One region of the Pseudomonas sp. 300 genome, then DNA from elsewhere that is predicted to be linked to it. Evidence: riboswitches for the same ligand, from Rfam matches in the RefSeq annotation. Region 1 holds a riboswitch; the other holds the start of a gene.
What was found. A riboswitch is a leader RNA that binds a small molecule or an ion and turns the genes downstream of it on or off. The one in region 1 is predicted to bind cobalamin.
Positions count from the first base shown of each region.

Region 2: it holds a riboswitch for cobalamin, as region 1 does, so the genes downstream of both, Q7W83_RS12685 (CbtB domain-containing protein) here and cobO (cob(I)yrinic acid a,c-diamide adenosyltransferase) in region 1, are expected to answer to the same signal.

Region 1 is NZ_JAVLRV010000002.1:2,665,954-2,669,940, reverse strand. It holds gene Q7W83_RS18545 (PQQ-dependent sugar dehydrogenase) at 1-829, opposite strand, end outside; gene Q7W83_RS18540 (hypothetical protein) at 898-1,482, opposite strand; cobalamin riboswitch at 1,637-1,868, shown strand; gene cobO (cob(I)yrinic acid a,c-diamide adenosyltransferase) at 1,949-2,560, shown strand; gene Q7W83_RS18530 (cobyrinate a,c-diamide synthase) at 2,557-3,957, shown strand; gene bluB (5,6-dimethylbenzimidazole synthase) at 3,954-3,987, shown strand, end outside.
Region 2 is NZ_JAVLRV010000002.1:1,310,522-1,314,508, forward strand. It holds gene Q7W83_RS12675 (cobalamin biosynthesis protein) at 1-166, opposite strand, end outside; gene Q7W83_RS12680 (CbtA family protein) at 163-867, opposite strand; gene Q7W83_RS12685 (CbtB domain-containing protein) at 879-1,082, opposite strand; cobalamin riboswitch at 1,203-1,430, opposite strand; cobalamin riboswitch at 1,669-1,881, shown strand; gene cobW (cobalamin biosynthesis protein CobW) at 1,982-3,043, shown strand; partial or broken gene cobN (cobaltochelatase subunit CobN) at 3,047-3,987, shown strand, end outside.

The DNA.
Region 1 (3,987 bases):
CGGCTGTCCACAGGGCGCCGCTTTGCGGTTCCCAGGCCAAACCATTTGGATTGCGAATCCCCGAGGCGAAGATCCGGTGGTTGCCGGTGGCGCGATCCACTTCCCAGATTGCCGCGCGACCTACTTCCTGATCCATGCCGTTTTCGGCGACGTTGCTGTTGGAGCCCACCGTGACGTACAGCTTGCTGCCGTCCTTGCTGGCGATGACGTTTTTCGTCCAGTGGTGATTCAGCGTCCCGCCGGGTAGATCGACCACTTTGATCGGCTGCGACTTGATGGCCGTGTCGCCGACTTCATAGTGGAAACGCAGCAAGCGGTCGGTGTCGGCGACATACAGGTCATTTCCAACCAGCGTCATGCCGAAGGGCGAATTGAGGTTTTCCAGAAATACCGTGCGGGTTTCGGCGATGCCATCGTGGTCCTTGTCGCGCAGCAAAGTGATGCGGTTCGGACTCGGGACGCCGGCACCGGCGCGGCCCATGACTTTCTTCATGACCCAGCCTTTGACGCCTTTGCCATCGTCGGGTTTGGGCGGCGCATTGGTTTCGGCGACCAGCACGTCGCCGTTCGGCAGCACGTACAGCCAGCGCGGGTGATCGAGGTTTTCAGCAAAGGCCGCCACTTGCGTTCCCGCTGCCGCCACAGGTTTCACGCCGTCCGGCCAACCGATCGCCGGGGCGATATTCACCGTAGGGATCAGGGTTTTGTTCGGTTCTGGCAGTTTGGGTGACGGGCCGGTGCCGTCGGAGACTTGCAGGCTGGAGGTTTCACCACAGGCGGCGAGCCCTCCGGCGAGGGCGATGACGAGAACGAATTGGGGCTTGCGCATACTGATCTTCCCTATAAATGCAGTGGCCTGATCAATAGAGAAGCGCAAACCCGCGATGGTTCAACCGGTCAGCCGCGGGCTTCCTTGAACAGCACGGCGATGCCGGGATGATAGTTGCCCGCTTCGTTGCGCAACTTGCGGTAGGCGTAGGGGAAATACCAGGCGACGGCGCAGGTGTGTTCCTTTTGCAGGTCGTCGACCATGTCCTGGAGTTCTTCCGGGGTGGCGCCGTGTTGGGACTTTTGCGGTGCGACGAACAGGCAGCCGAGTTTCAGGTCGCTGGCGTAGCTGATGCGCTTGGCGTCGCTGGTGATATCGACCAGGGCCTGTGTCAGGTTCAGGCTGTTGACCCGTGGCCAACGCTGCGTGGCCTGAAGGTAGGCGCGTTCTTCGCTGGTGGCAATGAACAGGTCGGCGCGAGCGTTGCGTTCACCTTCCTCGTTCTGTTTGCGGGTCGGTGTGTGCTGCAGCGTGACCATTTCCGCCATCCACGCCGCGGCCGAGAGCAAGCCGAGGTTGGCTTTTTCGTCGTACCAGTAAGGCGTGTCGTTATCGCCGCGCACCGCGTTGTAGCGGTCTATACAGTCAAACCAGCGCTCCAGCACCGGGCGCAGGAATTCCAGCTTCGGATTGCTGATGATCATGCCTTGCATGTGGCTCACCCTTGTTATTGTGTTGTCAGGTTGTGGCGCTTTGATATCACTGCTGAGAGCGTGGCACAAGATTGGCGTCATTTTATTGATCAGTGGCAGTTATTCGCCCAGCGGCGTCCCGGCTTTAATTGACGCTCCACCCCCAACCCTCTAACCTTCGCGGCTTGTTTCAGGTGCTCTGTGGCCTTGGTCGACAGAGTGAAACAGGGAAGCCGGTGAGTGCGTGCGTTCAACACATTAACAACCACGATCCCGGCGCTGCCCCCGCAACGGTAAATGAGAGAAGACTGCGCCTTGAGCCACTGTGTCAATTGACATGGGAAGGCGCGCAGTCAGGCGAAGCGCCGCTCATGAGCCCGGAGACCGGCCTGATCCATCCAGCGGCATCACGGTGGGCGATGCCAGGCTTCTTGCCGTCTATTCTTGTGCCTGCCCGCCGTTATCCAGCCTCAACGGAGAGCTCCCCATGACTGATACTCCCGATCGTGACGAACGCCATCTGGCGCGCATGCTGCGCAAAAAAGCCGTGATTGACGAGCGCATCGCCAACTCCCCGAATGAATGCGGCCTGCTGCTGGTGTTGACCGGCAACGGCAAAGGCAAAAGCAGCTCGGCCTTCGGCATGCTCGCGCGCTCTATGGGCCACGGCATGCAATGCGGCGTGGTGCAGTTCATCAAGGGTCGCAACAGCACGGGCGAAGAGTTGTTCTTCCGGCGCTTCCCGGAGCAGGTGCGGTTTCATGTGATGGGCGAGGGTTTTACCTGGGAAACCCAGGACCGCCAGCGTGACATCGCCGCCGCCGAAGCTGCATGGGAAGTGTCCCGCGAATTGCTGCGTGATCCGTCGATCGGCCTGGTGGTGCTTGATGAACTGAACATCGCCCTCAAGCACGGGTACCTCGACCTCGATCAGGTGCTCAGCGACTTGCAGGCGCGTCCGCCGATGCAACACGTGGTGGTCACCGGTCGCGGCGCCAAGCCGGAAATGATCGATCTGGCCGACACCGTCACTGAAATGGGCGTGATCAAGCATGCGTTCCAGGCCGGGATCAAAGCGCAAAAAGGCGTCGAGCTGTGAATCAACCACGTCATTGCCCGGCGGTCTTGATTGCCGCGCCGGCCTCCGGTCAGGGCAAGACCACCGTCACCGCCGCGCTGGCCCGTTTGCATCGCAATCAGGGGCGCAAGGTGCGTGTGTTCAAATGCGGCCCGGACTTTCTCGATCCGATGATTCTCGAGCGCGCCAGCGGTGCGCCGGTGTATCAATTGGACATGTGGATGGTCGGCGAGCAGGAAAGTCGTCGACTGTTGTGGGAAGCCGCCGGTGAAGCGGATCTGATTCTGATCGAAGGCGTCATGGGCCTGTTCGACGGCACGCCGTCCAGCGCTGACCTGGCGCGGCATTTCGGTGTGCCGGTGCTCGGGGTGATCGATGGCACGGCGATGGCGCAGACCTTTGGCGCGCTGGCGTTGGGGTTGGCGAAGTATCAGCCGGACTTGCCGTTCGCTGGGGTGCTGGCCAACCGCGTCGGCACCTTGCGCCATGCGCAATTGCTTGAAGGCAGCCTGACTGAAGGTTTGCGTTGGTACGGCGCGTTGTCCCGGGAAACCGGGATTGAACTGCCGAGTCGGCACCTCGGCCTGGTTCAGGCCAGCGAGCTGAACGACCTCGACGTGCGCCTCGATGCAGCGGCTGAATCACTGGCCAACAGTTGTGACGTTGCACTACCGCCGCCTGTGGAATTCGCTGCTCCAGAAGTGATCGCTGCCGAGCCGTTGCTGGCCGGCGTTCGCATTGCCGTGGCCCGTGATGAAGCGTTTGCGTTCACTTATGGCGCGAGCCTGGATTTGCTGCGAGCCATGGGCGCCGAATTGTCATTTTTCTCGCCGATCCGCGACACGCAATTGCCGGAGGCTGACAGCCTCTATCTGCCGGGTGGCTACCCCGAATTGCACCATGTGGCGCTGTCCCGGAACACCCAAATGCTCAACGCCATTCGCGCTCACCACGCGGCGGGCAAACCGTTGCTGGCCGAGTGCGGCGGCATGTTGTATTTGCTCGATTCGCTGACCGATGTCGAAGGCTCGCGCGCAGAACTGGTGGGGTTGCTGGCCGGTGATGCGGTGATGCAGAAACGCCTGGCGGCGCTGGCGTTGCAAGCGGTCGAGTTGCCGGAAGGCTCGCTCCGTGGGCATACCTATCATCATTCGTTGACCAGTACCGAGCTGGAGCCGCTTGCTCGCGGCCTGAGTCCTAACGGTGGGCGTGGTGCGGAGGCGGTTTATCGTGAGGGGCGGATGACCGCTTCTTATGTGCATTTTTATTTTCCGTCGAATCCGACTGCGATTGCCGCATTGTTTGCGCCTGACCGTGCGGACACCATCGCTGGCAAGCCAGCTCCCACGGTTGACCGTGTATTACCTGAAGAAACGCAAGTCCCTGTGGGAGCTGGCGTGCCAGCGATGAGGCCATGACCGACAACGCATTCAGTCAGGCCGAAAGGG
Region 2 (3,987 bases), 1.4 Mb from region 1:
GTTCATCACGCTTCAGATCGATGCTGGCGAAGGCCTTGATCTGGTGAAGCCCGATTTGATGCGCCTGTAGCGCCTGATCGAGTAACGCCCGCAGCGTGCTCACGGGGCAGCCGCGCTGGCAGCCCAGGCCGACCACTAACGTCGGCGCTGTGCGGGTGTTGGTCATGCGTGGTATTGGCCATCGCTTTTGCGGCGGAACAACCAGGCGCTGATCAGGCCCAGAGCCAGCCAGAATCCCATGTTGGTCAGCTGCGAAGCGATTTTGAACTGGGTTTCCAGGGCTTCCGGCGCGAGCATCGAGTGCACTTCCGGTTGCGGTGCGCCGATCACATGTGGAACCGCCAGGATGGCCACGCCGAGAATCTTCATCAGCCAATGACGGCTGAACACGATCAGCGCGATGCCAACCGCAGTGGATGCAGCGGTGCCGATCCACCAGATTTGCCGTTGTGCCAGATCCGCTGCGGCGGTGCCCGGCAGTTCCGGTGGCAGGCCGAGGGTTGGCGCCAGTACGAACGTCGCGTAACCGGCCAGGCCCCAGAGCAGGCCCTGCGAGGTTTTGGTCGGTGCGCGCAAGGTGTAGAGGCCAGCGAGCATCAGCGCAAAACCGACGGCAACTACCAGATTGCCGCCCGTGGTGGACAGCACGCGCTGCCAGCCGTCTTGCGGCTCCCAGGCTTCGGCATCGTGGGTGTGAGCGGCGGCACCGGCGGCGTGCTCATGAACTTCAACAGCGGCCGGCTCGGATTTTTCGTAAGTCTCGGCCTGCAGAATCAGCGGAGCGACCCAGAAGCTTTGCAGCAGGGTCAGCAGCAGGGCGGCCAGCAGCCCGGTGAAACCTGCGGTTTGCGCAATACGCTTGATCATGTCGACAGGTCTCAATGGCACGGGAAAGCGGAGCTGTGACGGGTATCGTGCGCGGCGTTGTGCACCGCTTCGATGTGCGAGAAACCGGCGAAATACACCAGGCACGCGCCAAGGATCGATGCGCATACGGCAGCGGTCAGGCGTTGGGTCAGGGTCGTGGTGGTGCTGGTGGTGCTCTTATCGGTGTTGCTGCCGGTGCTGCTGATGATCGACATGGCGCTTCCCTCTGGTCTGTCAGCGGGTGAATAGAGCGCATGGAAGACCCCTGCGAATCGGGCTCGCAGAGGTTCAAACAGCGCCCGCCCACCGCGGGTTTGTTGTTCAGTGAACGTAATCGTCACTTTGTGTTGCGGGCCGGTCTCCGGGCTCGCGAGGGGCTTGGGCGTCAACCGAAACCTGCAAGCGTCACCTTCCCATGCCGAATTGCCGGCACAGTGGATCTGACGCTTCGCTCGCTTACCGTTGCGGGGGCAGCACCGGACTGACATGGCTTTGAGTAAAGCACATGATTCACCGGTTTCCCGTTTCACCCTGTGAAGGGCACCCGTAACAAGGCGTGTAGGAGAGCATGGGCGGGGGTTGGGCGTCAATTGGCAAGGGTTCTCAACTCGGGGGCAAGGGCAAGGAGTGTTACCTGTGGCGAGGGGATTTATCCCCGTTCGGCGGCGACGCCGTCGCAAAACCTGCTTGCGGGGCCCTGAAGGAATGCAGGGGGCCGCTTCGCAGCCCAACGGGGATAAATCCCCTCGCCACAGGGGATTGCAATCAACTGACGGACATTGACCCGCCCACACACCATGCGTAGCCTTGCGCTTTCGAGGTTCTTCGGCGTTTGCCGAAGCTAAGAAGGGAACGCGGTCGATGCCGCGGCTGCCCCCGCAACTGTGAACGGTGATGTTCGCTGCCACGCCACTGCACGCTCCAGCCCTGGAGCCCGCGGGAAGGCGCAGCAAACGCCAGTCTAGCGACAGGCACACCGTCAGCCAGGAGACCTGCCTCGACACAGATTCTCACTACAACCGGGCGGGGTGATCCGGTGGCGAACTCTTCCGCGCGCGCATCCGTCGCCGCGATTGTCGTCCCGTATGCCCGCCACCTTGCCAAAGGGCATCCGATGAAAACACTGGCCAAACTCCCCGTCACCATCGTTACCGGCTTCCTCGGCTCGGGCAAAACCACCTTGCTGCGGCACATGCTCGACAACGCGCAAGGCCGCCGCATCGCGGTGATCGTCAACGAGTTCGGCGAGCTGGGCATCGACGGTGAAATCCTCAAGCAGTGCTCGATCGGTTGCACCGAAGAAGAAGCCAACGGCCGCGTCTACGAACTGGCCAACGGCTGCCTGTGCTGCACCGTTCAGGAAGAATTCTTCCCGGTGATGCGTGAACTTGTAGCCCGTCGCGGCGATCTCGATCACATCCTGATCGAAACCTCGGGTCTGGCCCTGCCAAAGCCGCTGGTTCAAGCCTTCCAGTGGCCGGAAATCCGCAGTGCCTGCACCGTTGACGCGGTGATCACCGTGGTCGACAGCCCGGCCGTTGCCGCTGGTACGTTCGCCGCGTTCCCCGATCAAGTGGACGCCCAGCGCAAACTCGACCCGAACCTGGATCACGAATCGCCGCTGCACGAGTTGTTTGCCGACCAACTGGCCAGCGCCGATCTGGTGATTCTCAACAAGGCCGACCTGATCAGCCCTGAGGACCTGGCTCGTGTGCGCCTGGAAGTCGCTGAAGAGTTGCCGCCGGCAGTCAAAGTAATCGAAGCCAGCAGCGGTCGCCTGCCGCTGGACGTGCTGATCGGCCTCGGTGCCGGCTCCGAAGAACACATCGACAGCCGTCACAGCCATCACGATCACCATCATGAAGGCGAAGATGACCACGATCACGACGCGTTCGACTCCATTTCCATCGAGCTGCCTCAAGCTGACGAAAGTCTGCTGATGGACGCGCTGACCCAACTGGTGGTCAAGCACGGCATCCTGCGGGTCAAAGGTTTCGCGGCGATTCCGAACAAGCCGATGCGCCTGTTGATTCAGGGCGTGGGCACGCGTTTCGACAAGCATTTCGACCGTCAGTGGGGCGCCGACGAAGCACGCACCACGCGTCTGGTGTTGATCGGTCAGGAGCTCGACGCCGCGCAACTCGAAGCGCAACTGCGCGCCGCGCTCAGCGTTTAACCCATGCACCTGCTCAGGACCCAGCCCGGCGGTTTCGTCTCGGATGACAACATCGCCGACCTTGGACAAACCCCCGCCGAGCTGGTGATCCTGTGCAGCGGCGATTCCAGCCTTGCGCTGCTCGCCGAAGCCGCGCAGCAGTTGCCCGACGATTACCCGAGCGTGCGCCTGGCCAACCCGATGCAGGTGCAAAACCACGCCTCGGTCGATTTGTACGTCGATGAAGTGCTGCGCCACGCCAAGGTGATTCTGATCTCGCTGCACGGCGGCATTGCGTATTGGCGCTACGGCGTCGAGCGGTTGGTCGAGTTGTCCGAGCGCGGGGTGCAACTGATTCTGGTGCCCGGCGATGATCGCCCGGACCCGGAACTCAGCGACCTGAGCACGGTGGTGGCCGAAGACCGCGACCGGCTCTGGCATTACCTGCGCCAGGGCGGTATGGCCAACGCCCTCGATCTGTTTCGCTGCCTGGCCAATCGCTGGCTGGATCGCGACTATGCGTGGACTGAGCCACAAACCCTGCCGCGTACCGCGGTCTACCACCCGAAAAAAAGCCCGGCCGTTTTGAGTGATTGGCAGGCCGACTGGCTGGCCGGTCAACCGGTGGCGGCGGTGCTGTTTTATCGCTCGCATTTGCAGGCGGCGAACACTGCCTTCATTGATGTTTTCTGCCAGCGTTTGCAAGCGGCGGGGTTGAACCCCTTGCCGATTGCCGTGGCCAGTTTGAAGGAACCCGGCTGCCTGACGGTGGTCGAGGACTGGCTGGATGAAGTCGATGCAGGGGTGATTCTCAACACCACCGGTTTCGCTCAATCCAGCCCCGAAGCGCCGCATTTGCGACCTTTTCGCCGAAATATCCCAGTGATCCAGGCGATCTGCGCCCAGGACAACGAACCCGGTTGGCGCGCCAGCGAACAGGGCCTCGGCCCGCGGGATCTGGCGAT